DNA from 2 places in the Collinsella sp. TF07-1 genome. Region 2 is predicted to be linked to the other one. Evidence: predicted binding sites of a transcription regulator. Region 2 holds the regulator's gene; the other holds the start of a gene.
The links. The regulator NrdR, encoded in region 2, represses ribonucleotide reductase genes. The targets are predictions, from matches to a motif close to AAACACNATATATNGTGTTT.
Positions count from the first base shown of each region.

Region 1: nrdD (anaerobic ribonucleoside-triphosphate reductase) is a predicted target of NrdR. The motif match lies at 1,199-1,218, and genes of this name have one in related genera.

Region 1 is NZ_QSRV01000007.1:5,235-20,412, forward strand. It holds gene DXC67_RS04000 (glycoside hydrolase family 13 protein) at 1-547, shown strand, start outside; tRNA gene DXC67_RS04005 (tRNA-Gly) at 688-763, shown strand; tRNA gene DXC67_RS04010 (tRNA-Val) at 767-841, shown strand; gene nrdD (anaerobic ribonucleoside-triphosphate reductase) at 1,474-3,696, shown strand; gene nrdG (anaerobic ribonucleoside-triphosphate reductase activating protein) at 4,123-4,704, shown strand; gene folE (GTP cyclohydrolase I FolE) at 4,771-5,328, shown strand; gene DXC67_RS04035 (HD domain-containing protein) at 5,331-5,912, shown strand; gene folB (dihydroneopterin aldolase) at 5,956-6,441, shown strand; gene DXC67_RS04045 (M48 family metallopeptidase) at 6,448-7,224, opposite strand; gene DXC67_RS04050 (dipeptidase) at 7,299-8,312, opposite strand; gene DXC67_RS04055 (peptidylprolyl isomerase) at 8,433-8,861, shown strand; gene DXC67_RS04060 (urease accessory protein UreE) at 8,865-9,443, shown strand; gene DXC67_RS04065 (HAD-IIB family hydrolase) at 9,527-10,324, shown strand; gene DXC67_RS04070 (Fur family transcriptional regulator) at 10,402-10,782, opposite strand; gene DXC67_RS04075 (acylphosphatase) at 10,844-11,254, opposite strand; gene DXC67_RS04080 (Gfo/Idh/MocA family protein) at 11,257-12,363, opposite strand; gene rnhA (ribonuclease HI) at 12,437-12,973, opposite strand; gene DXC67_RS04090 (LysR family transcriptional regulator) at 13,022-13,924, opposite strand; gene DXC67_RS04095 (O-acetylhomoserine aminocarboxypropyltransferase/cysteine synthase family protein) at 14,200-15,178, shown strand, end outside.
Region 2 is NZ_QSRV01000004.1:108,944-124,121, reverse strand. It holds gene DXC67_RS02920 (NlpC/P60 family protein) at 1-534, shown strand, start outside; gene DXC67_RS02915 (DegV family protein) at 701-1,567, shown strand; gene DXC67_RS02910 (DUF1836 domain-containing protein) at 1,641-2,252, opposite strand; gene DXC67_RS02905 (NAD(P)/FAD-dependent oxidoreductase) at 2,407-3,345, opposite strand; gene DXC67_RS02900 (glycosyltransferase) at 3,464-4,765, shown strand; gene dut (dUTP diphosphatase) at 5,159-5,602, opposite strand; gene nrdR (transcriptional regulator NrdR) at 5,607-6,050, opposite strand; gene DXC67_RS02885 (LysM peptidoglycan-binding domain-containing protein) at 6,102-6,551, opposite strand; gene lexA (transcriptional repressor LexA) at 6,715-7,359, shown strand; gene DXC67_RS02875 (heparan-alpha-glucosaminide N-acetyltransferase) at 7,359-8,063, shown strand; gene hflX (GTPase HflX) at 8,048-9,337, opposite strand; gene miaA (tRNA (adenosine(37)-N6)-dimethylallyltransferase MiaA) at 9,337-10,275, opposite strand; gene miaB (tRNA (N6-isopentenyl adenosine(37)-C2)-methylthiotransferase MiaB) at 10,275-11,645, opposite strand; gene DXC67_RS02855 (stage V sporulation protein S) at 11,691-12,008, opposite strand; gene DXC67_RS02850 (ATP-binding protein) at 12,083-13,168, opposite strand; gene rny (ribonuclease Y) at 13,170-14,720, opposite strand; gene DXC67_RS02840 (regulatory protein RecX) at 14,978-15,178, opposite strand, start outside.

The DNA.
Region 1 (15,178 bases), on a different contig from region 2:
GCTCGGTCTTTTTGAGGTGGCTGACATTCCGTGGGCTGCACTCGAAGATCCTACTGCGACCAATACGCACGGACCGAAGCGCGAGAAGGGGCGCGACGGCTGTCGTGTGCCCCTGCCATGGGTAGCGGCGGACGATCCCGCGCAGGGCGGATCGTTTGGGTTTTCGCCTGCGGACGCCGATGCGGCGCCCCATCTGCCGCAGCCTGCATGGTTTTCCGATTACGCTGCCGATAGGGAAGAAGCGGATCCGACATCGATGCTTGCGCTCTATCGCGACGCCCTCTGGCTGCGGCGCAAGCTGCGCGGGTGCGCCAACGATCTTGCGTGGCTCGATCTTGACGGGCGCACCGGCCTTGCGGATGGTGCCGAGGGCGCTGAGGGTGGCGTCATCGCCTATCGCCGCGACAACGGCTGGGCGTGTGTGACGAACTTCGGCGCAGCACCCGTGGAGCTGCCGGCGGGTAGGGTCCTGCTCACCTCATCACCGCTTGTAGACGGTGGGCTCGCGCAGGACAGCTCTGCCTGGATCATGCTCGGTGAGATGTAAGGGCCTCTTGCGGCGAGCTTGCGTTTGCCTACACCTTCCGTGGTGGCTGATGTCTTCGCGAGGTTCGCGAGGGTATCGCAAAACTTTTCAAAAAAGTTCTTGCATAGGATGCGGGCATCACGTAAGATTAATCCTCGTAAGCGGACATGGCTCAGTTGGTAGAGCACAACCTTGCCAAGGTTGGGGTCGCGGGTTCGAGCCCCGTTGTCCGCTCCATTTGGGCGTTTAGCTCAGGGGGAGAGCGCTTCCCTGACACGGAAGAGGTCAGAAGTTCAAATCTTCTAACGCCCACCAAATGTTCGCAGCCCAGAGGCTTAGCCTCTGGGCTGTTTTGTTTTGCCACCAAGCACGCCGCCAAATAAGCCGCCAAATATTGATCCAAGGTCTGTACGCGATGGTCTTCGCATCCCGTGGGGACGCCGACAGATTGCATGTGTTCTGGTCCATCGTGACCGCAACATGTTGGTCAAGCATAATCTTTTGGATTCTTTTGGCGTGAGCGGCTTGGTTTTGGTAGGATTTGTCAGCGGCTTGACTAAGGGGGTTTTATAACTGCCATGCAGGTAGCCGTGTTGGTAACGTTTTACCGACTTGTCCAATGCCCCTCATTTTTAATGCGTCTGCAAAATGACCAATTGCTTTGACCTGCTGAAACACTATATGTTGTGTTTGACCTAAAAAAAGAATACAGGATATAGATGCGTCTTTGTCGTATGATAGATGGCGGACAGAGAACGAAGACCTTAATCGTCCCATTTGGACACGCCTTTGAGCCGCTTGATCGGCCGCGAGGATTGTCCGCATGAGGACCTATGGTTTATCGAGAACACAGATTGCGCGACGGCGCCGCAAGACAGGGGCAAGCCCTGCCGGGCATCGTTTGGCTCTGAAGCGCAATGAGGCTACGACCCGAAAGAGGCAAGAGGATGAAGATCATCAAGCGCAGCGGCACCGAGGTTGTCTTTGACATCGATAAGATCGTCAATGCCATCCGCGCCGCAAACTTGGAGGTCGAGGAGAGCTCTCGTCTAACCGACCGTCAGGTGGTTTATGCGGCACAAAACGTTGCCGAGGCATGTGAGAATGCCGGACACACCGTTTCGGTCGAGGAGATCCAGGATTTGGTCGAGGACGAGATCATGCGTCTCGACTGCTACGAGGTTGCCCGCCACTACATCATCTATCGCTATGTTCAGAGCCTGAAGCGCCAGAAGAACACGACCGACGACAAGATTCTGTCGCTGATCGAGTGCAACAACGAAGAGGTCAAGCAAGAGAACTCCAACAAGAACCCGACCGTCAATTCCGTTCAGCGTGACTACATGGCCGGCGAGATCTCCAAGGACCTGACTCAGCGTGTGCTGCTGCCCCAAGAGATCGTGGATGCCCATAATGAGGGCCTGATTCATTTCCACGATTCGGATTACTTTGCCCAGCACATGCACAACTGCGATCTGGTGAACCTGGAGGACATGCTCCAGAACGGCACTGTTATCTCGGGTACGCTGATTGAGAAGCCGCACAGCTTCTCGACCGCCTGCAACATCGCGACGCAGATCATCGCCCAGGTTGCTTCCTCCCAGTACGGTGGCCAGTCGATTTCGCTGACCCATCTTGCCCCGTTCGTCGAGGTGAGCCGTCAAAAGATTCGCGGCGAGGTCGCCCGCGAGCTCGAGGAGCTCGGCGTTTCCGCATCTCCCGAAAAGGCCCGCGAGGTCGTTGAGGACCGTCTGCGTGACGAGATTCGTCGCGGCGTCCAGACGATCCAGTATCAGGTCGTGACGCTTATGACCACGAACGGCCAGGCGCCGTTCGTGACGGTCTTTATGTATCTTAACGAGGCTCGTACGCCTCAGGAGAAGCACGACCTTGCCATGATCGTGGAGGAGACGCTTCGCCAGCGCTACGAGGGCGTTAAGAACGAGGCCGGCGTGTGGATTACCCCGGCATTCCCCAAGCTCATCTATGTACTCGAGGACGATAACGTTCACGAGAATTCCCCGTACTTCTACCTGACCCAGCTGGCCGCTAAGTGCACCGCCAAGCGCATGGTGCCCGACTACATCTCCGAGAAGAAGATGCGCGAGCTCAAGCTGTCGAAGGGCGAGACCGCGGGCAACGGCGACTGCTATACCTGCATGGGCTGCCGCAGCTTCCTGACGCCTGACCGTTCCGGTAACGGATTTAACAACGTGGCCAACGCGCTGAACTATGATCCGAACAAGCCCAAGTACTATGGTCGCTTTAACCAGGGCGTCGTGACCATCAACCTGCCTGATGTCGCACTGAGCTCGCATCAGGATATGGACAAGTTCTGGAAGATCTTCGATGAGCGCCTTGAGCTGTGCCACCGTGCCCTGCTGTGCCGTCATGAGCGCCTGATGGGTACGCTTTCGGATGCCGCACCGATTCTTTGGCAGTACGGTGCCCTCGCTCGTCTGAAGAAGGGCGAGACAATCGACAAGCTGCTCGTGGGCGGATACTCCACCATCAGCCTGGGCTATGCCGGCCTGTATGAGTGCGTCAAGTACATGACGGGCCACAGCCACACCGAGAAGGAGGGCACGCCCTTTGCCATGGCCGTCATGCAGCGCATGAACGACAAGTGCGCGGAGTGGAAGGCCGAAAGCGATATTGACTTCTCGCTGTACGGTACCCCGCTTGAGTCGACGACCTACAAGTTCGCCAAGTGCCTGCAGCGTCGTTTTGGCATCATCCCGGGCGTGACGGACAAGGGCTACATCACCAACAGCTACCACGTCCACGTGTCCGAGGAGATCGACGCATTCGACAAGCTCAAGTTCGAGGGTATGTTCCAGCAACTTTCGCCGGGCGGTGCCATCTCCTACGTCGAGGTTCCCAACATGCAGGACAACCTCAAGGCTGTCATTCGCGTGATGCAGTACATCTACGACAACATCATGTACGCCGAGCTCAACACCAAGAGCGACTACTGCCAGGTGTGCGGCTACGATGGCGAGATCCGCATTGTCGAGGACGATGGCAAGCTGGTGTGGGAGTGCCCCAACTGCGGCAACCGCGACCAGGAGAAGATGAATGTCGCCCGTCGCACGTGCGGCTACATCGGTACCCAGTTCTGGAACCAGGGCCGAACCGAGGAGATCCGCGACCGCGTTCTGCATCTCTAATAGTCATCCCAGGCCGCCCCGTAGCGAGGCCCCGGACCTTTACTCGCTATTTCGGACAGTCCTGGCTCACGACGGAGGTGCCACTGGCGCCTCCTGTTCGTGCGGAACTCATATCGAGCAAAGGTCCGGGGCCTCGCTATGGGGCGGCCAAGTTGATGTAGCTGAGATGCAGCATGTGGTCTGCTCACTCCTCGAAGTTCTTAGCGGAAATGAGTCGACCTGCAACAACGGTTTGCTTGGAACGACGGTTGAGCTGCAACAGAGTTTTTATTGGACCTCGAACCCTATGCTCGATGTTCGCTTCGTTCATTGAGTGTCGCTCGCGAGGGGTCTGGAGTATATCGTCCCGCCCGCAGTTTCGCAGGCCGCAGGCCGAGAATGTTTGAGGACGGGATGATATGCTCCAGACCCCCAGGAAGGTTACTTATGAACTACGCGAACATTAAGTATTTCGACATTGCCGATGGGGAAGGTGTTCGTACTTCTCTGTTTGTGAGCGGGTGCCGTCGTGGGTGCAAGAATTGCTTTAACTCTGTTGCGTGGGACTTTGCTGCGGGCGAGCCCTTTGATCGTGCCGTCGAGGACAAGATTATCGAGAGCCTCGATCATCCCTTTATTGACGGCCTGACGATTCTGGGTGGGGAGCCCATGGAACCCGAGAACCAGGCGGGGCTCGTTGAGTTTGTCGAGCGTGTTCGTGCCGCTTATCCTGCGGGGTCAGGAAAGACCATTTGGTGTTTTACCGGCGACGTGCTCGAGGAGCTTATGCCGGGTGGTCGTCACCATACTGAGGTGACGGACCGTATCCTTGCCTGCCTCGACATGTTGGTGGATGGCCCGTTTGTTCAGGATCTTTATGATATCTCGTTGCGCTTTAGGGGCTCGAGTAACCAGCGTGTGATCGATATGAACGCTACGCGCGACCGCGCTGTGCGTGAGGGCGTTGCGCTTTGCGACGCTGTGCAGCTTTGGCGGGACGATCCAGTCTATTCGACCCATACTATGTAGCTTGTGGTCGATGCCGGAGGGCGTGGTACCATAGCGCGAACGTGAAATCGGAAAAGTGAGGCCCAGATGGTCGATCAGGAAAAAGTCGAGGCCGCCATTAAGCTGTTGCTTGAGGGCATAGGCGAGGACCCAACTCGTGAGGGCCTGCTGGAGACCCCGGCGCGCGTTGCCCGTATGTATGGTGAGATCGCCGGCGGCATGGACCAGAGTGCCGAGGAGCACCTGTCCAAAACCTTTGCCGTCGCTTCGAACGATTTGGTTATCGAGCGCGACATTACGTTCTACTCGCTGTGCGAACATCATCTGCTGCCGTTTTATGGCAAGGCCGCCATTGGTTATATCCCTAACGGTCGGGTGGCTGGGCTTTCCAAGCTCGCCCGCACGGTTGAGGTTTATGCCCGCCGTCTTCAGCTGCAGGAGCAACTGTGCACACAGGTTGCCGATGCCCTCATGGATTATCTCGCTCCCCAGGGAGCGATTGTGTTGATGGAGGCCGAGCATATGTGCATGACGATGCGTGGCGTGCAAAAGCCCGGCACCAAGACCGTGACGCTTGCTCGCCGCGGCGTCTTTGAGACCGATCCCGCGCTCGAGGAGCGTTTCTTTAGGATGCTGGGCCGCTAACCATGAGAGTCGTCAACGACTTTACATCGAAGACCGATGAGGGGACGTCGCGTCGCGGCTTTATGGCTTCGGGCCTGGCCCCCTTTGGTGCCATGCCTCGCATTGATTACATTTGTGCCAACGGACTGTTCCGGCGGCACCTGGGCAACATTGCACAGTTGGAATCGGGGCGCATCTTCTGCCGCCACGGTATTGACCATCTGCTCGATGTCGCTCGCATTATGTGGATCAAGAATCTCGAGGAACAGCTCGAATTTGACCGCGAGGTCATCTACGCCACGGCACTTCTTCACGATATCGGCAAAGATGAACAGTATGAATCGGGTATATCCCATGATGTTGCAAGCGAACGCGTCGCTGATGCGATTCTCGGCGGCATGCCCGATGACGTGGCGTTTGAGCCGGCCGATGCCGCAGCCATTAAGACGGCCATTCTGGGCCATCGAAAGCTGCGCGTGAACAGCCAACCGCTCGAGCGTCTGCTCTATGCAGCCGACAAAGCGTCGCGCGCCTGCTTTGCATGCCCCGCGCGCAATGCTTGCAACTGGAGCGATGATAAAAAGAACCTGTCGATTCGCGTGTAGTTAGTTTGCGCGGTCGGGGTTCTAAACGAAGGAGACGATCGCGTTGAGTAACAAAAAACTGCCCGAGAATGCAACCAAGACTGAAGGTACTGAGCTCGCCCGCCGTGGAAGGGGCGAAATATCCACCGCAACGGCGGTGCCTCACGTGAGCTATGACGATCTGCGCCATGCCGATCGTATTGTTATTGACGGCCTTGAGGTTTTTGCCAACCATGGCGTGTATCCCGAGGAGAACGCGCTGGGTCAGAAGTTCATCGTTTCTCTGGTGCTCTATGCCGACCTGCGCGCGGCGGGGGAGCACGATAACCTGGACGCCTCGATTGACTACGGCTCGGTGTGCCACGATGTCGATGGCTATCTGCGCGAGCACACGTTTAAGCTCATCGAGGCGGCAGCCGAGGGGACAGCCCAGATGCTGCTGCGCCGTTATCCCTCGCTGCTTGGTGTGCGCATAAAGCTCGATAAGCCGTGGGCTCCTGTTGGCCTGCCCCTGGCAAGCTGCGGCGTCGAGATCGAGCGCGTGCGCTAGTCGACGCTAGAGCTTGTTGAGGGGTGGCTGCTTGAGCCGCTGCGACAGAGCTCTATTGTTAGGGCAGTACGTGTCGAGCAGGGCGTGAAACCGCTGATTGTGGCTTGGCTCGAGCAAGTGGACGAGCTCGTGGGCGACAACCATGTCGAGGCATTCGATGGGATAGGCGGCGAGCTCGCGCGCGATGCGAATGGCGCCGGTTTTGGGTGTGCAGGAGCCCCAACGCGTTTTCATGCTGCGCACGGAGACGCGGGCCACGGTGACGTCCATTGCGATTTCGTACGCGTGCACGATGTCGCGTAGCGCTGCGGTGACCTCGGTCGTATAAAGCTGGTCGATGTGGGCTTGGAGCTCGTCGGACGTTAGGCCGTCGAGGATTGCGCGCCGCTTAGCCTGTGGGCTTTCGTCCGATTCGTCGGTACCCATAAAACTTGCGAAGGTGGCCAGCTTGGGTCGCGGTGCGGGCGATGCAAAGTTGTGATCGAGTGCGTCCTGTACCGTGATGGGCTTGCCCCAAAGTGCAATGATGGACGAGGGACTGAGCGGCTCTCGCGCCGTCGCCTGACGTTGCTCGCGCCGGGCAAGTCGGCTGATAATCCAGGCGCTGTTGCGCTTCACAAACGCTTCGATACGCTCGCGGCTGGCGCCGAGCGGTGCGCTAGTGTGGACCTCACCGCTCGATGTGACGCGTAGGTTGAAGTTCTTGACGCGCTTTTTGGTAACGACGACGGGGATGGGCATCCCATCCGGTCGGGGTACGGAAATCGTGAATTGCTGCGTCAAAAGCGGTCCTTCAGATTGGGGACGGGCCGGCATGTCGCCCGTTCGGCATGCCGGCCCGTTCAAGGGATGTGAAATTAATAACGCTCAAAGAAGGCAAGCGCGTTGTCGCTGCAGAGCTTCTGCATCACGGTCTTGCCAAAGTGCTTGGAGAGCATGTTCTGGAATTCGGGCATCTTGCTGGCATCGGAGAGGAAGGCGGGTACCTTGGCGCCGTCCCAGTCGCCGCCGAGTGCGATGACATCTTCGCCACCCAGGTCGAGCCAGTGCTCGATATGTGCCGCCAGCTGGTCGAAGGTGACGTCTGCGGCGGTTTTGTCGGTTGCGTCGTTGGAAAGGAACTCGCTGCAGTAGTTGAGGCCGACGATGCCGCCCATGTCGCGAATGGTGCGGAACTGGTCGTCGGTAAGGTTGCGCTTGACACCGCAAACCGCACGGGAGTTGGAGTGGCTGGCGACGAAGGGGCGCGTGGCGTGGGCGACAACCTCGTCAAAGCACTCATCGTTGAGGTGGGAGACGTCGAGCACCATACCGGCGTGCTCCATCTGCGTAAGCGCCTCGATGCCGGCGGCGGTGAGGCCGGCGTGGGTGTCGTGGCCACTCGCGAGCGGTCCCTGCGCATTCCAGCTGAGTGACGACATAAGCACGCCCAAGCTCTTGAGCACCTCGATCAGCGCGGGGTCCTCGGCAAAGAACGTGGCGTTTTCGATGGTGTGGATGCAGGCGACCTTGCCGTCTTTGAGCGCAGGGCGAATGTCAGCGGCGCTGCGTACGTTGACCATGCGGTCGTGGTTGAGCATTGCCTGGCCGCTCATGTGCGCCATGATCTGCGCCTGGAAGCGCGCGGCGTGAGCGGTGGGAATCTCGTCGGGGACAAACGTGGCGAAGCACTGTGCCCACGGCGTGTTGCCGATCTTTGCGAGCGAGATGGCGCAGGCGTTGCCCTCGATGAGGTCGAAATCTTGCGGATGCGTTTCGTCGCCGGGGAAATAACCATCGGTGCCGGCGGTAAAGCGCAGGTCGAGATCGAGCGTGGCCCAGCCGATGCGGTCGGCGGTGTCGCAGTGTAGGTCAAATACGGGATATGCCATGGTTCCTCCGGTTGCAGCGTTTCTTTGCAAACTGTCTTTGAATTGTATGACTAGGGTATAGTTAGCGCCATATGTTCATGGCGGCCCGCGTTGTGCGCCGCCCTTATCACGGAGGTTTCCATGTCCAACCAGGGCAAGAAGGTCAAGACTCATTATCGCGGCACGCTCGACGACGGCACGCAGTTCGATAGCTCCTACGATCGCGGCGAGCCGCTGGAGTTCACCTGCGGCGCCGGTCAGATGATCAAGGGCTTCGATGCCGCTGTTGTCGACATGCAGGTGGGCGAGAAGAAGACCGTACACATCCCGGCCGCCGATGCCTACGGCGAGCACAACCCCGAGATGGTCCTGACCTTCCCGGCCGAACAGGTTCCCAACATCGAGCAGATCGAGAAGGGCATGAAGCTCTTCCTGTCCACGCCGAGCGGTATGCCCGTTCCCGCCGTGGTCATCGACGTAACGCCCGAGGCCGTGACGCTCGACGCCAACCACGAGCTGGCCGGCAAGGACCTCAACTTTGATATCGAGCTCGTTGAGGTCGAGGGTTAGAGTATGCCTGAACGCTTGGTTTCGACGACATGCTTGGGAAATCTCAACGATCCGTCCTATGAACTCCTGCTTCGCCGGAAGTTAGGCGGCGTCTTTGAAATTGACGAGTTGCTGCTCGATTGGGACCAGGCTGATGTATGCGCGTTTGCGGGCGTGACGGAGCGGGGGCGCACGGTCGATGTTCGGTTGGATGCTGCCGACGGCGGTCGTCTTGCCGACGGCGACGTGCTCGCCATTGACCGTTCGGGCATGGTGCCCGTGGCGGTTGTCGTGCGCCTGCGCAGCGCCGAGGTTTATTTGGTCGAAGTTGACCGCATGGACCCGATTGCGCTCGCGCATGCGTGCTGGGAGATCGGCAATATGCACGCACCGCTTTTCCGAGGCGACTCGGACGAGCATACCGTGCGCATGTATACGCCGGTGCAGCCTGTTTTGGGCCGCATGCTCCGGGGCGTCGAGGGCGTTCGGCTCTCGACGGTTACCCGTGAACTCGATGCGGACCGGCGCTTTGCGTCGAGTGCGGCGGATGCCGTTGTGAGTATGGCTCCAGACTTTACGATCGTAAAGAAGGCGCGCGGCTAACGTGCGTATGAGTAAGACGGACTTTGAGAGGCAACTATTCAAAGCCCGTCTTTCTGTTGATGAGATGCTGTGGGGGAAAGCATATGGGTCTTGAGGGAATCAAGCTGATTGCATGCGATTTGGATGGCACGTTGCTGCATCCGGGGGAGCGCGAGCCGCGTTCCGAGGCCTTTGAGCTCATCGATGAGCTGCATCGTCGCGGTATCGTGTTTATGCCGGCGAGCGGCCGTCAATATGCGAGCTTGCGCTACCTGTTTGCCCCGGTGGCCGATGAGCTCGCCTACGTATGCGAAAACGGAGCCCTGGTGATGAGCGAGGGGCGTGCCGTTGTCAAGCGTTCCATGGAGCGTTGCCTTGCTATGGATATCGCGAATGCCGTGGTTGCGTATCCCCATGCCGACGTGACCCTTTCGTGTGAGGGGCGCCTCTACACCATGAGCGGCAACGACGCGTTTGTTGAACACCTGCGTTATGAGGTCCACTGCGATGTGGCGGTGGTCGACCGTCCCGAGGACATCGACGAGGACGTCATTAAGATTGCCTTCCAGACGCCCGAGGTGGATCAGCCGGCGGCCCTGGAGTATTTCGAGTGCCTCTTTAGCGACCGTGTCGACGTGATGACGTCGGGAACCGAATGGACGGACTTTATCGGTTTCGGTTCGGGCAAGGGCTCCGCGCTTGCCGATTACGGTCGTGCCCTGGGTATTTCGCCCGATGAGATGATGGCGTTTGGCGATAACGAAAACGACCGCGACATGCTCAACGTCGTAGGCCATCCTTATCTAATGGAGAGCTGCAATCCCTCTATGCGTGGCATCAACGACCGCGTCCGTTACGTGCGCACGGTCGAAGAGGAATTGCATCGCCTGCTTGCTGAGTAGATATTTGGGACATGCCTAGAAATCTATTTTTTGCTGCAAAGCGCGGAAAGGTGGATTTTAAGGCATGTCCCAAACATCTACCGGCAGTCGGGGCAGAGACCCTCGAAGATGGTGTAGTGCGACGTGACGTGCCAGCCGATTTGCTCGGACGCCTTGGCGTCGAGCTGGGCATCGAAGGGGAGCGGTACGTCGATGACGCGGCTGCATGAGGTGCAGATGATATGCGCATGCGGCTCGATCGTGCGATCGAAGCGGCTGCCGCCCGGCGTCTTGATGGAGAGGATTTCGCCGGCGTCGGCCAAGAGATTGAGATTGCGGTAGACCGTACCGCGGCTGATTTTGTCATCCTGCGCGCGCACGACGTTGTAGATTTCGTCGGCGGTGGGATGGTTATAGCTTTGGCGCACGGCGTCAAGAACCAGCTTTCGCTGCCTGGTATTCCTTCTTTGCACCGCCATGCGCCTCGCCTCTTTTCTATTAACGGTCGTAGGTAAATGATACCGTATTTAGCACACAATACTAATAATGAGGACTGAAACCGTCTTCATTGGCAAGTGGGGCTCGGGCCTGGGCGTCTACGAGGCGAAAACGCGTTCCCATGCGCTCGTAGGAGGCATGAAGCGCCTCAAGATGAGATAGGACGTTTGCCGGAGCTCCCTGTATCTCCATCTCGACTGAGCCGTCTTCCATATTACGCACCCAGCCGGTGAGGGAGCGTGCCTGCGCGAGGTTGGTGTTGGTAAAGCGAAAACCAACGCCTTGGACTTGCCCCGCCCAGCGCAGAAAATAGCGCAGGGGAGTGTCTTGAGTGGCCTCGTCGCTTGCGAGCACGGTAAGCCTGCGGCGCAGCTCGAGCTCGACGTTTGATGGTTTTTGAGGCTCTCGACTGCCTCCGGTGACGCTGGAGAAGAACGTATCGAAGAAGCCCATCGCTATGCCTGCTTGCCTGCGTCAGCCGGGAAGGTTATGCCGGCCTGCTGGCGCACGGCATCCATGATGCGCAGTGAGACGAGCGTGACATCGCGGTAGTGTCCGAGCTCGTGGCGTCCCGCCGGGGTCTCCCAAATCTCTTCCTTAACGTTATCGATGCCGCCGATGGCGGTGATAAAGTCTGTGAGTTCGTATTCCATAGTGTTGCTCGATTTGGGCAGGTCGAGCACGCGGCCGTTGTCTCCCTGTTCGCGCGGTGCCTCGGTCGCCGAGCCGCGTACGACGTCGCCGCGATAGTCGATGCGGACGTTGCGGGGCGTGGACAGATGGTCGATCTGGATAGTGCCACGCTCGCCTTCGATCTGCGAGGGCAGCAGGTCATTCGTAATTTTGGAGTGCGCGAGCTCGACGGAGATGCTGCCTCCGCCATAGCTGGCGAGGATGGAACCGCAGCCGTCGATGGGGCCGTGCGTGAGCTGTCGCGTGGTGGGGTCGAGTAGAGTAGTCATGCTCGTAAGGCCGGAGGGCATGCCGAAAATCTCGACCATGGGCTCGACGGCGTAGACGCCAATGTCCATGAGGGAACCCGATGCCATATTGCAGTCGAAGATATTGGTGGCGCGTCCCGCGAGAATCTCGTTGTAGCGCGAGGAATACTTGCCAAAGCGCAATGAGGCGCGGCGGATGGGGGCGATCTCGCCCAGGGCGTCCTCGATGGCGTGGAAGGCGGGATCGTGGAGGGGACGCATGGCCTCGAGGGCCACGACACCTGCTGCCTCGGCAGCGCGGAAGACTTCCAGCGCCTGCGCTTCGGTGGCGCAGAAGGGTTTCTCGACGATGACGTGCTTGCCACCGGCGATGCAGGCAAGAGCCTGCTCGTAGTGAAGTGCGTTAGGGCTGCCGATATAGACGGCGTCGACGTCGGCGGCTGCCGCAAGCTCATCGAGCGACGTAAAGTTTCGCTCGCCACCGCGCTCGGCGGTAAAGGCAGTACCGCGATTGGCGTCGCGTGAAAGCGTGCCCACAAACGCGGCTTGGTCGTTGGCGTTGACGACTTGGATAAAGTCGTCGGTGATCATGGATGTACCGATGGTCGCGATGCGCAGCATACGTCTCCCTTGCGTTGTTTGATCTACAGGATGAGTGTAGCGCGTGGGGATATAAAGCTGCGCGAAAACGCTATTACAGGTCGCTCTCGTTAAAGCCGGTGTCGATATCGAGGTTGCTGCCGTCGGCCGCCGTGGTGGCGAGCTCATCACAGCGCTCGTTGAGCTCGTGACCGGCGTGACCCTTAACCCAGATGAACTCAACCTTGTGCTTGCTTTTGGCGGTGAGTAGGCGCTCCCACAGGTCGCGGTTCTTGACGGGTTGCTTGTTGGCGGTTTTCCATCCGCGCTTTTTCCAGCCGTCGATCCAGTGCTTGTTAAAGGCGTTGACGACATACTGCGAATCGGAATGGACTTCGACCTCGCAAGGGCGGTTGAGCGCCTCGAGCGCCACGATGACCGCCATGAGTTCCATGCGGTTGTTGGTGGTCTTGGCGTAGCCGCGCGAAAGCTCGGAGGTGAAGGTCTTGCCGGCGGGGTTGGTGTATTTGAGCACGGCGCCGTAGCCGCCGCGTCCCGGATTTGATCGGGCCGAGCCGTCGGTATAGATGATGACCTTCACGGGCTTCCTTTCGTTGGGTACGTTTCGTGTGAGTGACCATTGTAGCGCCATGCCCGCCGGGGGCCAGCAATCTACGATTTCTACCCCGTCTTCGGACTGTTAGTTGGCATGGATGATGCGGTTGAGCTCGTCGAGGTATTGCTGCAAGAGGAGAGAGGGCTTGCGCTCGTCGTGCATGATGTAGCCAACGTGCATCGTTGGGGCGTCTGCTAGCGGGATCGATGCCATGCCCCATTGCATTTCATTGGAGAGGACACCGGTCGACAGGGTGTAACCGTTCGACGTGATAAGTAAGTTAGTAAGTGTTCCGCGGTCCGAGATTCGTATGTTGCGGTCGCAAGGGATATAGCTAAAAGGTTCCTCGGCGTAATAGAAGGAGTTTGAGGTTCCCTGCTCAAAGCTGTAGCGCGTATAGGGCGTGAGGTCGGCAAGGGACAGCTGCGGGCGGCGTGCGAGCGGGTGGCGCTCGCTAACGAAGACGTGGACCGTCGCGTCGAATAGGGGATGGAAGCTTGCGCGGGCATCGGCGAAGGCCTTCTGCAGAACGCGGGCGTTAAAGTCATCCAGATACAGAATGCCGATATCGCTGCGAAACGCACGGACGTCATCGATGATCTGCGATGTGGTGGTCTCGCGCATGATGAACTCGAACTTGCTGTCGCGGCAGCGCTCGACTACGTTGACAAAGGCCTCGACCGAAAAGGCGTAGTGCTGGGCGGAAATGGCGAGGCGGGCTTGCGGGGTGCCACCGTCCTCGTAGCGTGCCTCGAGCATGTCGGCCTGCTCTACGACCTGGCGCGCATAGCCCAAAAGCTCGGTGCCGTCGTTGGTGAGCGTGACGCCGCGGCTGGAGCGCGTAAAGATCTCCAGATGGAGCTCTTGTTCTAGGCTTTTGACGGCGTTTGAGATGTTGGACTGAGCGGTATAGAGGCGCTGAGCTGCGGCGTTGATTGAGCCGGACTCTGCCACGGCGATAAGAAAACGAAGCTGCTGGAGTGTCATCGGTGCCCGTCCTTTCGATAGCTATCTAAAAAACCGATAACAGGTTAGCGCTTTTAAGTGATTGACCGAGCGAAACAATGCTCGTACTATTCAAAACACACAAAGGCGGTAGGTAATTAAGCCGACCACGGAACCGGGATGTCAAAAGGAGGACCGCATATGAACTGCTTACCAAGACGAATGCCGGGCTCCTGTTTGCGCCCGTCGGCGTGATCAGGAGACAGCGACTTACTTCTCTCTTATTTATTTACTTTCGTTCGATCAAGGAGATCATCATGAGCCAGTTCATCAACAACCCCGAGCACACCTTTGGTTTCGATACCCTGCAGCTTCATGTTGGCCAGGAGAGCGCCGACCCCGCATCCGACTCCCGCGCCGTGCCTATCTACCAGACCGCGAGCTATGTGTTCCGCAACTCCCAGCACGCCGCCGATCGCTTTGGTCTTGCCGACGCCGGTAACATCTACGGCCGTCTGACCAACTCCACCCAGGGCGTCTTTGAGGACCGTATCGCCGCGCTCGAGGATGGCGTGGCCGGTCTTGCCGTCGCCTCCGGTGCCGCTGCCATCACCTATACCCTGCAGGCTCTTGCCCAGGCTGGTGACCACGTGGTGGCTCAGAAGACCATCTACGGCGGTTCCTACAACCTGCTCGAGCATACGCTCTCCCAGTTTGGCGTCGAGACCACGTTTGTCGATGCTCATAACCTGGAAGAGGTTGAGGGTGCCATCAAGGACAACACCACGGTCATCTATCTCGAGACGCTCGGCAACCCCAACTCTGACATCCCCAACATCGACGCCATCTCCGAGATCGCCAAGAAGCACGGTCTGCCGGTTGTCGTCGACAACACTTTCGGCACCCCGTATCTGTTCCGTCCGCTGGAGCATGGCGCCAACATCGTTGTCCACTCCGCAACCAAGTTCATCGGCGGCCACGGCACCTCGCTGGGCGGTGTGATCGTCGACGGCGGTAACTTCGATTGGAAGGCGAGCGGAAAGTACGCCCAGATCGCTGAGCCCAACCCCTCCTACCATGGCGTCTCGTTTGCCGAGGCTGCCGGTCCCGCCGCCTTCGCAACCTATGTCCGCGCCATCCTGCTGCGTGACGAGGGTGCCTGCATCAGCCCGTTCAACGCCTGGGTCCTGCTCCAGGGCACCGAGACCCTGTCGCTGCGCGTTGACCGTCATGTCGAGAACACCAAGAAGGTCGTTGAGTTCCTTGCCGGCGACAGCCACGTTGCCAAGGTGAACC
Region 2 (15,178 bases):
GCCGGCATCAACGCCAGTACTGCCGAGAAGGCCACGGTGAGCAACGAGACTGCCGGTACGACCGTGAACACCAACAACGGTGGTCAGACCAGCAATAACAACAACCAGGGCGGCAACACTCCGGCTCCTACGCCGACACCTGCTCCGACGCCGCAGCCCTCCACGCCCGCTCCGGCTCCGACGCCTTCTGCTCCGAGCCAGTCCGTCGATGGTGGTTCTGTTGTCTCGCGTGCATACAGTAAGCTTGGTTGCGCTTATTCCTGGGGCGGAATTGGCCCGAACAGCTTCGACTGCTCTGGTTTTGTTAGCTATTGTCTCACTGGTCGCTATTGCCGCCTGGGCACCACGGGTACCTTTATGGGCTGGACGCGTGTGTCCGATCCGCAGCCCGGTGACGTTGTGGTCAACTCGTACCACACCGGCATTTACATCGGTGGTGGTCAGATGATTCATGCTTCCGACTACAACACGGGTGTTATCATCAGCTCCGTTGCCGCCGGCATGAACAACAACTATATCTTCGTGCGTTACTAAGTCATCTTACACAGCGTGTGAATGTGGACCTCGTGGCTTTAAGTCGCGAGGTCCATTCTTTTTTTCTCTAATCTTGTACGGCTATCTAGTATTCAAAACTAGATAGCCGTACATTCAGTTTGCAAGATGGCTATAATTGTTGAGGAACAATTAGAAAGGACCCTCTATGAGCTGGGCACTTATCTCCGATTCAAGCTGCAACCTCCGCGATTGGCAACCGACCGCGCCCCATACCACCTTTGCATTTGCGCCCCTCAAAATTCGAGTGGGGGAGCGTGAATTCATCGATGACCTTTCGCTCGATGTTCATGAGCTCAACTGCGCTGTTCAGGCGGAGACGAACGCTTCTTCGAGCGCTTGTCCCAGCGTAGGGGAGTGGGCCGAGCTCTTCAAATTGGCAGACAAGACCATCTGCATGCCAATCTCTGAGGGCGTGTCGGGCAGCTACAACGCAGCAGCCACGGCTCGCGATATGGTTCTTGCCGAGGAACCGGACCGCAATATTCATCTTGTCAATTCGCGCGCAGCTGGCGGCAAAATGGACCTCATTTTCTTGCTGTTCGACCGCTATCTTGCAAGCAATCCGGATGTCTCATTCGAGGACGCTTGCGCATACTTCGATAGCCTTGAGCAGAACAGCAAAATCCTCTTCAGCTTGTGCAATTACGAAAACCTGGCCAAAGCCGGACGTATCCCTAAGGCAGCCGGCGTCATTGCCAACAAGCTCAATATCCGCATTTTGGGCACGGCGAGTGAGGCCGGTAAAATCGAACTCGTCGGTCACACGCGTGGCGAAAAGAAGATGCTCAACAAGATCATCGACACCATGGAAGCTGAGGGCTTTACGGGCGGTGAGGTCATCATCGATCACGTTGAGAACGAAGCTGGAGCCCAGGCGCTTACTGACCGCATAGTCGAGCATTGGCCCGGCTCCAAGACCATCATCATGCCCTGCAACGGCCTGGATTCCTATTACGCCGAGATGCACGGCCTCATCATCGGCTACGGCATGGGCGTAGCTTCGGGCAAATAACGTCCAACCAAGCAAAAATACGGGCGGGACAAAGCGACAGATGGCTCTTTGTCCCGCCCGTTTTATACTTCGGCTAGCTATTAAACCCATTGAACTTGAGGTAGCTCATCAGATACGCCTTCGAAACAAAGGACGAAACTGCGCTGCGCACGAGCAGCGACTCACGCGTAACCTGATGCGCCGTATCGGGAACCGGCGTCTGCTCGACGGAAAATGCCGCTCGAATCGATGCCTCGAGCTGATCAACCACATAGTCGAAGGCCGTCGGGGCATCGTAGCTCAATCGCTGAATGTTAAAGAGTGCCTGCACCGCAGCAATAGGTAACACCTGCTTAAAGAGGCAGATAGCGATCAGGCGGGCAATCTGCTCGCGGCCATATTGCTTTTTGACCGGAGCAGGCACCAGGCCGACCTTCACGTAGTTATTGATCATCGATGGCGTAATGACAGGGTGCTCAACGCAAATGGACAGCGGCTCCATCCACAGCGCAACATACTCAATAACCTGGTCGCGATAGAGCGTCACATTGGGCAACTGGTCATAGCGCGGCAGACTCAACGTATTGAGTTTACGCACGATTTCGGACTGAATAAATGCATCGGGCAGCACCGTGGGTTGAATATCCTCAGGCTTAATACTGACCGACGAATCGGACATCGGAATAACGTGTTTAACGTGGTTCATAAAGGTCCTCCGTTCATTTTCTATATTGTATTCTAGGTTATCTAGTTTTGCATACCACATAGCCAGCAAGTAAAAGTGGTTGGACAACACATTGATGCATCGTCCAACCACTATGTTTAAAGATAGCAACCTTACATAAGATATATTATCGTACTTATCCACGGAGATACGCGTATGCGCTCGTTGCCGCTATGGCTCCATCAGAAACGGCGGTCACAACCTGGCGTAAGCGCTTGGAACGGATGTCGCCAGCGGCAAATAGACCAGGTGTACGGGTGGCCATCGAATCGTCGGTGACAATGCCGCCGTCGGGAGCCAGGTCGACTAGATGCTCAACAAGCTCGGTATGTGGCTGCGTCCCCGTAAAGACAAAGATGCCAAACGAGCCGGGCTCAAATGACTCGGCATGAGTTTCCCCAGATGCATTGTCCTTAAAGGTAATCGTCGTTGGCATGGCTTCGCCCGATAGCTCCACAATACTAGTTTGGTACCTAACTGTAATATTGTCCTTTGCGAGTACTTTCTGAACAACACCATCGGGCGCACGGAACTGGTCGCGGCGCAGCACGATGGTCACGCTGCTGGCAATGTCGGACAGGAACAGCGCCTCTTCGCATGCCGAATTGCCACCACCGATTACAAAAACCTGCTTGCCGCGGAAAAACATGCCGTCACATGTTGCGCAATATGAAACGCCACGACCGCGATACGTATCCTCGCCTGCGAAACCTGCCGGACGCGGCGTGGCACCCATGCAAGCGATAACGCTCGAGGCCAGCGTATCGCCCATATCGTGATGCACCGTAAACAACGCTGCATCGGCATCGTAATCGATACCCGTAACCATGCTCCATGTAACCTGTGCTCCCAGGCCCTCTGCATGCTGCTGAAAACGCTCGCCAAGTTCGGCGCCACTCAGGAGCGGGAAACCCGGATAGTTCTCGACCTCATTGGTTGTGGCGATCTGCCCTCCCGACATGCCCTGCTCAATCACGGTCGTCGTCAGGTTGGCACGCGCAGCATAAATGGCGGCAGCATAGCCCGCGGGGCCGCCACCGATAATCGCAACATCGATCGGCTTATCGGTAGTCATGAAGCGTCCTTTCGTCGAAACGTTGTCGTTCTTTGCGCTCGTACCCAAATTTACGTGAACGTGACACTCATGCACTACAATGATAAATCCGTATTACAAAGCTGAAGGGGAGTTATCGATGGACCAGGCGCAGACGAGTGACGACGCTCCCCTGCTCACGCACAGCACTCCCCAATCGGAGCAAACCACGCTCCTGGCTCAGCAAAAACCTCTCGTGACCATCGTGCACGCCTCCGTTGGCTCGGGCCACAAGGCCGCCGCAAATGCGATAGCGCAGGCATTCGACCTCATCCGCGGCACCAATGGCATCCCCGAGGATATTGAGATTGAAGTGCTCGATATCCTTGATTTTGGACGTATTAAATTCGACGGCAATAAGACCGCGGCTTCTTTTACGGGAGCCACGCGCCCCATTTACGACCTGACCTGGCGATATACGCTTACGGGACATCTTCTCTGGGGTGGCGGAACGGCATGGTCGCGAATTATGTTCCCCGCCTTCAACGAATATATTCGTAGCCGCAGGCCCATAGCCGTGGTTGCAACGCACATCACAGCAGCCAATGTTGCCGTGGGCGCCCGCGTAATTACGGGTATCGATTATCCGGTCATCTGCGTACCGACCGACTACGAAGTCGAGGGATGGTGGCCCCACAAGGATACCGATTTATTCTGTGTTGCCAACGAATTTATGGCCGAAACGCTGCGTCCGCGCAAGGTGCTCGAGACAAAGATTCGCATTACCGGCATTCCTATTCGCGCCGGATTCGACACGGATTACGATCGCGAGGAAGAGCTAGCTAAGTTCAACCTCCCCACCGAGAAGACCGTCGTGCTGGTAATGGCCGGTGCCAGCTTGCCTCAACCGTACGTTCGCTTTCGCGCGGAGATGGACCGCACCCTCCCCTTCCTACGCAGCTTCGAAGACATGCACTTTGTCTTTTTGCCGGGCAAAGACACCGAATATGCCACCCGCCTCAAAACGCTCTTCGACGCCATGAAGCTCGAAAACGTCACGGTTCTGGACTATGTCGATGATATGGCAGCGCTTATGCACGGCTGCGACCTGGCAATTCTCAAATCGGGCGGACTCACCGTCACCGAATGCCTGTGCGCACACCTGCCGATGATCCTGCTGGGCAAGTCCTATGGCCAGGAAAAGGCCAACACCACCATGCTCACCGGCATGGGCGCCAGCATGCATGTCACCACCGCACGAGAGCTCATCGTGACGTTGCGTCATCTCCACGATCATCCTGAGTCGCTCAAGGCACTGCTCATCAACGGCGAAGTACTACGCCGCCCCCACGCAGCCGAAGACATAGCCATCGCAACCATGGAGCTCGTAGGCAAACCCCAAAAGCGCAAAAGAGCCTTCTGCCGCTTCTACTGGGGCGGAAAACCCGCGCATATCCGCTAGCGTCTTTATGTCCGCTTACCTGCGGGAGGCCCCTATATATCATCCCATGCTCAAACATTCTCGCTTCGCTGCGAAACTGCGCGTGGGACGATATATAGGGGCCTCCCGCAGGTAAGCTGCGTTTACGTACTAGCAGCTATACCAGATTCCCCTCCAGTAGAATCTGCAAAGGGGAACCAGAAAATATAAATACAGTAAGTCGATGCGACAAAGGAGGCGACCCTTCATCGCATCGACTTACCAGAAAAGTAAATATTGTTTCAAGCGAGTAGCCGCCCGCCCGGGGCTTACCTATATCGTTCCACGCGCAGTTTCGCAGCGAGCGAAGCGACGCGAGAATGTTTGAGCATGGAATGATATAGGTAAGCCCCGGGCGGGAGGGATACGAGCACCCTAGGCGATGCCGCTGGAGCCGAAGCCTCCGTTGCCTCGGTCGGTTTCGTCTAGTTCTTCTACCTCTATGAGGTTGACCGTGGGGACTTCTTGGATGACGAGTTGGGCTATACGGTCGCCTTTGTTGATTTGGATGCTGTTCGTGGGGTCTAGGTTAATGAGGATGACCTTGAGTTCTCCTCGGTAGTGGGCGTCGATGAGGCCCGGCGTATTGACTATAGACAGGCCCTGCTTGATGGCCAAGCCGCTGCGGGGCTGGACGAAGCCGGCGTAGCCATCGGGCAGGGCGATGGCCAGCCCCGTAGAGACCAGACGGCGTTCGAAGGGCTTCAGGACGCAGTCCTCGTTGGAGCGCAAATCCAAGCCGGCATCAGTGGGATGGGCGTATTTGGGAAGCTCAACGGTGGGATCGAGACGCTTTATGTTGACGGTAATGTTGGACATGGAATCACCTTAGCTTGTCGAGCTCTTGCAGAAACTCATCGACGTCTTTGAAATCGCGGTAGACCGAGGCAAAGCGGATGTACGCCACCTTGTCAATCTTGGCCAAGCGCTTGAGCACCATGTCACCCAACTCATGGGACGTGACGGCCGTCAGCGTGCGAGAGCGCAACTCGACCTCGATGTCGTCGATAATCTCATTGAGCTTCTTAGTGTCGATATCGCGCTTGATGGTGGCTCGCATCAAGCCGACGAGCAGCTTATTGCGATCAAACCGCTGCTTGGTTCCGTCTGACTTAATGACCTCGATTGGGTCTTCGCATCGCTCGAACGTTGTAAAGCGGTAGTTACACGAGCAACATTCGCGACGGCGCTTAATGGTGTTATTTGACTCCTGCATACGGGAATCAACGACGCGGGTATGTGCCTTGCCGCATTTGGGACAGCGCATGGTACCTCCTCTTAAACGATAACAAGGGTACCATGCGCAGCGCGATAATGATTACGAACGAGCAGGAACCTTAAGATGCGCACCGGCGGCGAGCGAACCATGCTCCAGATGATTGACGTTACGGATCATGTCGGAAGTCTCTTGCGTGGAAAGGCCTTCGATTGGATATTCCTCGGCAAGCGACCAAAGAGAATCGCCAGTCTGAACGCGAATGGTCTCGTAAGTAATGTTGGAAACGGACTCGGCATACGCGGCGTGACGAGCGCTAAAGACCGAAGTAGCGAGGACAAAGAAGAGCGTAAGCGCAACGGCGACGGCGACAATCGTCGGAACCTTCAGGGCAACGCGGGCCGGCGCGACTACAGCCTGCTGATTGCGAGCAGGCTTTACGGTCAAAGGTTGAATGCCGGAGCGGCCACCCTGAACAACCGTAAAAGTGGGTTCTGCAGGCGTCTCGAGCTTAAGGGCGAGGTTTCCCTGGACCATATTCGTTGCGTTCATCATGTTCTCCTCTCGCGTGTTTTGCTGAGAACAGTTTTATCAAGCCGCGCGGACAAAAATGTCTAGCGCGAGAACGAATGTTCGGTTATTATTATCTTCGAACAGTTGTTCCTGTCAAGCAAAATTCGAACATTTGTTTGACATGGGTAGAGAGGATGCCCTGATGGCTCGCAAAATTACCAAGCGTCAGCAGCAAATTTACGACTTCATCAAGGAATATCAGCAGGAGAAGGGTTATCCGCCCAGCGTGCGCGAGATGGCTTCTGCCGTGGGCCTTTCCTCCCCCAGCACCGTGCACGCCCATCTCTCTGCCCTGGAGGCGCGCGGGCTACTCAAGCGCGATGCCACCAAACCGCGCGCCCTGGAACTCTTTAACGAGGATGGTTCCTCTGTCTCAATTTCTAAATCTGACGAGCCCACCGCACCTCGCGGAACGGTCTCGCTACCGCTCGTTGGTCGCGTCGCGGCTGGGATTCCCATTCTGGCCGAGCAGAATATCGAAGACACGTTTACTATCCCGACCGAAATCGCCACTGATCAGGGTTCCTTTATCCTTGAGGTGCATGGGAGCTCAATGATCAATGTCGGCATCTTCAATGGCGATTACATCATCGTCCGTGAACAAAAGAGTGCCATGAACGGCGAAATTGTCGTGGCCATGATTGATGGTTCGGCGACCGTCAAGACGTTCTACAAGGAGCAGGGGCGTGTGCGCTTGCAGCCCGAGAACGACACCATGGAACCTATCTATGCAACGAATCCCGTTATCCTGGGCAAAGTCGTCGGCTTGATGCGCCGGTTCTCGTAATGCAAAAACGCATAACCATCTTTGATACCGTCCGCGGGTTTACGATGATTTCTATGGCAGGTTTTCACGCTTGCTATGATCTCGCCTACCTGTACGGCTGGGATATGCCTTGGTTTACCCAGACTGTCTTTCAAGACGTCTGGCGCGCCAGCATCAGCTGGGTATTTTTGTTTATCGCGGGTTGGATGTGCACTCTTTCGCGCAACAATATCAAACGTGCCGCCAAATACGCCTTAGCAGCACTCGTTGTCTGGTTGGCAACAACACTTGTCTCATTCGACGATTCGGTTAATTTTGGCATCATCTACTGCATGGCCGCATGCACCGGCATCGTGGCGTTGACCGATCCCGTCCTTAAGAAGATAACGGCGAGATGGGGCATGCCCCTATGCCTTGCGTTGTTCGCCCTCACCTGGAGCATCCCCAAAACGATCTACCCTGTCCCCTACCTGGCGTGGCTAGGATTTCCGAGCCCTGGGTTTGTCTCAGGTGATTACTACCCCATCATCCCGTTTATCTTTATGTATCTTGCAGGATACTTCGCCGCACACATAGCGAAGAGTATCGATAAGACCGTCCCTAGCTGGGCCTACGCCAACCCCCTGCCGGCGCTCGCCAGCCTTGGACGTCACGCTCTCCCCTTTTATCTGCTGCATCAGCCCATCATTCTGGGCATTTTGGAGATCGTCTACTCGGTGCGATAACGCTCGAGCCGCGGTGCAATACGAGCCGGCAGTTTCGCCACAATGCGAACGCCGTCCTCGAGATATTCCTCATGCAGAAGGGTTCCCTGCTCATGCACCAGCGTGATGAGAGCGCCCTCACGATACGGGATATCAGCGGAGAGCAACACATCGGTGGCAGCTGCCTCGCGAGCAATCTGGTCGACGAGATCGTTGAGCCCCTCGCCCGTTTGGGCCGAGAACAGAACGGCCTCCGGATAGCGACGACGGAAACTCAATCGATCGACGCTATCGATAAGATCGATTTTATTGAATACGGTAAGCGTTAAACGCTCTCCGGCGCCGATCTCATCAAGCACGCGGTCGACAGCCTCCAGCTGCCGCTCATAGTCCTCGTCAGACGTATCTACGACTTTGAGAATAAGATCGGCACCCAAAACCTCGGACAGCGTCGATTTAAAGGCATCGACCAGACCATGGGGCAGCTTTTGAATAAAGCCGACGGTATCGGTAATCGTCATGCCGCGACCGCCGGGCAGACGATACGAACGCGTCGTAGGGTCGAGCGTAGCAAACAGCTTGTCCTGCGAAAGTACCGTAGAGCCGGTCAGACGATTGAGTAACGTCGATTTACCGGCATTGGTATAACCGGCTAACGCGACGCGAAACGCCGGGGACTCAATGCGACTCTTGGATTGAACATCGCGACGCTGTTCAACCTGCTTGAGCTCACGACGAAGCGCAGCGATCTTATTACGAATAAGGCGACGGTCGACCTCGAGCTGACTTTCGCCCTGACCAAAACGTGAGCCGATGCCGCCGCGCGTCTGCTCCTTGGCGAGATGGCTCCACATGCCACGCAGGCGAGGCAACAAATATTGAAGCTGTGCCAGCTGTACCTGCAGGCGTCCCTCACGCGTCTGAGCATGCAGGCCAAAGATATCCAGGATCAGTGCTGTACGATCGATAATCTTTACCGGCTCGCCCACAGCTTTCTCCAAATAGGATTGCTGCGAGGGCGTCAGGTCGTCGTCAAAAATAACGACATCGGCATCCATGCGATGCACCAGGCCGCACAGCTCTTCTACCTTGCCGGAACCGATAAACGATTTAGGATACGACTTTACCAAACGCTGCGACAAGCGTGCCACGCACTGAGCACCAGCTGTGTGGGCAAGACGCTCCAGCTCATCAAGCGAGCGATCGAGCGGCCATGCATTGTCGCGCCACTCAACACCAACTAAAATGGCACGCTCGGGCTCGGGTGCCGTGGGAACAAGGGGGAAACGGGCCATTAGGCAGCCTCAATACGATGCAGGATATCCTCAACGACCTCATCGATCGTACATTCATCCATATCAAACCACACGATACGGTCATCGCGCTTAAACCACGAAAGCTGACGCTTGGCATAACGACGCGAACGCATCTTAATGAGTTCGCGAGCCTCATCCATGCTCATCACGCCATTGAAAGCATCAATGATCTCTTTATAGCCAATTGCCTGCATCGACGTCAGGGCATCTCCCAGCCCCTGGCCCATAAGACCGCGGACCTCATCGACAAGACCCTGCTCAAACATCAGATCGACGCGCTGGTTAATGCGCTCGTAGAGCACCTCGCGATTACGCGTCAGACCAAACCATAGGGCATGATAATGCTCGTGCGGAACACTAAACTGCGACTTTTGCTGCGCATAGGAGACGCCATCATCATGCATCTCGAGCGCACGAATCACACGGCGCACGTTATGGGGATGAATAACAGCAGCCGATTCTGGATCGCGCTCGGCAAGCAAGGCATGCAGTTCTTCCTCGCCAATACGCTCGGCAAGCTCCTGATAGCCCGCACGACGATCGTCCTCAAGTTCACCCGAGGGAAAGTCCATCTCATCGAGGGCGGCCTTGAGATACAGCCCCGTACCTCCGCAAAAAACCGGCAGGCAACCCGAACCAAGGAGACGTTCAACATGCGCGCGAGCGTCGGCCTGATAAAGCGCAGCAGAATATGCCACACCCGGCTCTACAATGTCAACGAGACGCAGCGGCGCCGTGCACTCATCGGGCGCCATCTTTGCGGTACCGATGTCCATGCCGCGATAGATTTGCATCGCATCGCACGACAGCACTTCGGACGAAAGACGAGCTGCCAAACGGTCGGCAACATCACTCTTACCAACCGCCGTCGGACCGACGATCGCAACGGCGGAAAGACCTGCCCCGGGAGCAACCATTAGCGCGGCTCGCCCACAACGGAGCCGGACAAATACCAGGTCTTGGCAATGTAAACGTCAACATCAACGATCTTGCCAACAAGCTGATCGATACTGTACCCCTCGGGGATAGGCGCATGCACGGTCTGATTCTTGGGACTCTTGCCCAGCAGGACCGCGTCGTTCTTTTTACTCGTTCCCTCAATGAGCGCCGGAACCACAGTATGAAGCTCACCCTGGTTATACTCGTGTGCCGTGGTCTCGATAACCTTAACCAGGCGGTTGAAACGCTCAAGAATAACCTCATGCGGCGTAGGATCGTCAATCTCGGCGGCCGGGGTACCGGCACGCTTGGAATAGATGAAGGTATAGGCCTGAGCATAGCGGACCGTCTCAGCAAGCGAGAGCGTCTGCTCAAAGTCTTCTTCAGTCTCGCCCGGGAAGCCAACGATAATGTCGGTCGAGAGCGCGATATCGGGCATGCGGTTGCGAATGCGATCGACCAGGCCCAGATAGTCCTCGCGTGTATAACGGCGATTCATCTCTTTGAGGATCCGCGTCGAACCTGACTGGACGGCCAGGTGAAGCTGCGGCATAACGGCAGGCGTCTCGGCCATGGCGTCGATGGTCTCGGGCAGCAGATCCTTGGGATGCGAAGACGTAAAGAAGATGCGCTCCACGCCCGTATCGCCCACGGCACGCAGCAAATCGGCAAAACGCGGCTTGCCAAACAGATCGCGACCATATGAGTTAACGTTTTGGCCCAACAGCGTAATCTCACGCACGCCCTGGCGTACCAAACCGGTCACCTCGTCGACAATCTCCTCGAAGGGGCGGCTCTTTTCGCGACCACGCACGTACGGCACGATGCAATAGGTGCAAAAATTATTGCAGCCTGTCATGATGGGCACCCAGGCGTGATACTGGGTCTCGCGATGCCACGGCATGCTCATGGCATCCGTATCCTCATGCTCATTGGTACGGATATGACGCTTGCCATCAAGGAACGCCTCGGCAATGAGCTCGGCCACATGTGCAATGGAATGCGTGCCAAAGATGACATTGACGTTATCGACGTTAGTGAGCAGGCCCTCGCCATCGCGCTGCGCGATGCAACCGCCAACGGCAACCACGCGCTTGCCCGAAGGCGAAGGCGGCAGGCTTTTGCAGGAATTACACTGACCGTACAGGCGAGTATCGGCGGCCTCGCGCACGCAGCACGTCATGAAGACAACGATATCGGCATGCGCGGGATCGAGCGCCATAAGGCAGCCATACGAATCAAGCAGACCGCTCACACGCTCGGAGTCGTGCTGATTCATCTGGCAGCCAAAGGTGCGGATAAAGTAGGTTTTACCGGCAAGAATATCGCGTACGGAACGCTGGTCCATGTGCATAAGTCCTAACGATGGGGAGCGAAACAAGGCAAGCAGAAGCTATGCCACAGGCTTAACATCATCCATGACGACGTTATCCATAGCAGCTCGATTGATCTGGTGAACGTAGATAGAAAGGCGGATGGCCGTGCGCGACTCCCCGTTAATGAGGATGTCGGAGAACACGGGCGCGCAGGAAATATCAAAACCGGTTGGAATCAAAAAACCGCGCGCGATAGCAACGGCCTTAATAGCCTGGTTGACGGCACCGGCGCCGACACACTGGATGTTGACGGGTACACCATCCTTGACCATGCCGGCGATGGCGCCGGCAACGGACGCGGGCGATGATTTGCTTGATACCTTCAGGCAATCCATGAAGAAACTCCTGCATTTAAAAGTACGTTTTAACTGCAATAACTGTATCGTACCGAGTGGACTCGGTAAAGGCACTATTCCTCTTTGGCAAGATCAAAGGTCACGGTGATTCGATCACGCGAAACACGAATCTTTGGGTCGCCGCAAAGGTTGAGATAGTACCGGGTGGCAAGGTCATTAAAGTCGCGTTCCACAGCGCGCGAAAACTGTGCCATGTCATCCTTGGCAATACGTAGCCCGCGACGATCCTTCGCGAGATCGACAGGAGCCGGCGCATGCGAGGACGAATCACGCTCGCGCAGCAGACGCGCGGTCACACCGCGAACGGGCTTAATCTGCCCTGCCAAAATGCGATGGGCCGTGCGCTCGGACATCTCAAGACCCAAACCCGAACAAATACGGATAAAGTCCTCGGCATCAGAAGCAAGGCCTAAACGATCGACAACCGGAAGCTCGCTCTCGTCATCAATGAACAGGAGACGAGACGTATCGAGCCGACTTGACGCTTGAGCATAAAGGGTCGCGGCAATCTCAGACGGAGAACCGAGATAGACATCGCAACCACGCAACTCCTCGAGCGCAAACTCACAAGCAGCGCGAATAATATTATGTGGACCGCGAGCGCAGACATAACGTCCGTCCTCATCCTTGACGGCCTGGGGCCAGCTGGACTGATCGGCACGCTCACTGAGGCGGTCGGCCGCAACGCTCACCTTGAAGGCTGAACCAAGATCGACGCCGGACGTGACCACACGGGCCTCGTCGGTGTTCTGCTTAATCGAAAACAATGCCATGCCACGACCGTGAACGCCCCAACGGTCCATCTTCATGCTCTCGAGCTTGGAGGTAACGCGGGCATCAAAGATTCGCTCTTGCATATCCTGCGGAACGCCAGAACCGTTATCCAGAAAGACAAGCGTGCGGACGCCATCTTCCTTGGTCGTGGCGAGATAGACCTTGTCGGCGCCGGCATCGCGAGCATTACGGAGCATTTCGATGACGATGTCCTCGACATGCTGAATGTCGTGCTTAGCCTGGCGCCGCTCGGCCTCCGAAACGCGGAGGCGGACATACCCCTCGCCAAGGTTCTCCTCGACGCGAAGGTTGCCCTCCCCCGACATCGACGCGATAAATGAGATGAGCTCGTTCGCGTCGCTCATGTTATTTAGCGATATCGACAGCGCGGCTCTCGCGAATCACGACGACGCGCACCTGACCGGGATACTCCATCTCTTCCTCGATCTGATGGGCGATATCGTGAGCCAGGACCGTGGACTGGGCATCGGAGATCTTGTCCGGCTGGACCATGACGTGGACCTCGCGACCGGCCTGCATGGCATAGGTACGTTCGACGCCGTCATGGGAGTTGGCGATCTCCTCGAGCTTCTCAAGACGCTTGATGTAGTTCTCGGCAGACTCGCGACGGGCACCGGGGCGAGAGGCAGAGACAGCATCGGCGGCCTGCACCAGGACATCGAGCACCGTGTTGGGGTCGACATCGGCATGGTGAGCCTCAATAGCGTGGACGATAACGGGCTTCTCGCCATAACGGCGGGCAAGCTCGGCGCCGATGACGGCATGCGGGCCCTCGACGTCGTGGTCGATTGCCTTGCCCAGGTCATGAAGCAGGCCGGCGCGCTTGGCGGTCACAACGTCCAGGCCAAGCTCGGAAGCCATCACGCCGCACAGATCAGAGACCTCGAGGGAATGCTGAAGCACGTTCTGACCAAACGAGGTACGGTAGCGCAGGGCACCAAGGGTCTTGACGATCTCGGGGTGCAGATCGTGGATGCCGGTATCGAAGGCAGCCTGCTCGCCAGCCTCGCGCACGCGCTGCTGAACCAGGTCGGCGGCCTTGTGATACATCTCCTCGATACGGGCAGGGTGAATGCGGCCGTCGGCGATGAGGTTCTCGAGGGCGACACGGGCGGTCTCACGACGGACCGGGTCGAAGCTCGAAAGAACGACGGTCTCGGGCGTGTCGTCGATCACGAGGTTGACGCCGGAAACCTGCTCGAAGGTCCGGATGTTGCGACCCTCGCGACCGATGATACGGCCCTTGAGGTCATCAGAGGGAATGTGCACGGAGGTAACGGTGACCTCGGCAGTGTGATCGGCAGCGCAGCGCTGAATCGCCAGAGACAGAATCTCCTGGGCGGTCTTGTGGCACTCGGCGCGAACCTGCTGCTCGGACTCGCGAATGATCGTGGCGGCCTCGTGGGTGACCTCGCCGCGAACCTTATCGAGGAGCTCCTTGTGGGCGTCCTCGCGGGTAAGGTCGGCGATACGCTCGAGCTCGGAGGTCTGCTTTGCGCAGAGCTCCTCGAGCTCACGGGAGCGCTTCTCGACCTGACCGGCCTGGCTGGACAGCTGATGCTCGCGCTTGTCGAGAGCGTCGTTGCGGCGATCGAGGGATTCCTCGCGCTGCATCACGCGGTTCTCGAGCGTACGAATCTCGTTCTTACGCTGCTTGTCCTCGGCCTCAGCGGCCTGCTTGTTCTTGATGATCTCCTCTTTAGCCTCGAGCAGAGCCTCTTTTTTGAGGGTCTCGGCCTGACGCTCAGCATCACCGATCAGGGACTCAGCCTGTGCGTGTGCCGACTGGATTTTTTCGTCGGCCTCGTGAAGACTACCCTGCTTGGCGGTGCGCATGTAGGCAATGGCGGCGATGGCACCCAAAACGATGCCAACGAGCGCTGCGATGATAGGCATGCTCACTCCTTTTTATGGATTCGTTACACAACAAAGCGAACCGTCCTTACGAACGGCTCGCGACATTTGAGTAATATGGGCGCAGCTTATGCGGGTCGGATACAGGTAAACATATAAACAAACTCATCACAGATGAGCACATATCACAAAGCAAATGACAGTGTTTATCGTACGTTGAACCACAACAACTGTCAAATAAATGGCCCCAGCACGGCGGCTAAAACGCGGTGAACGGCAGGGCCACAAAACGCATACGCCTAAACCGCACATTCCTCACGTTCGGCATCGAGACGTGCCTTAACGGCATCGGCGGCGATGTGATACGAGAAGCCCTTGCCCATCAAAAACCGAACCAGTTTTTCGAATCCGCGCGTCTCTGGAACACGCCGCTTGGCGAGCAGGGCTGACGCACGCGCCGAATCGTCTTCGACGGCAAAATAATCCTCGGGATAACCGGG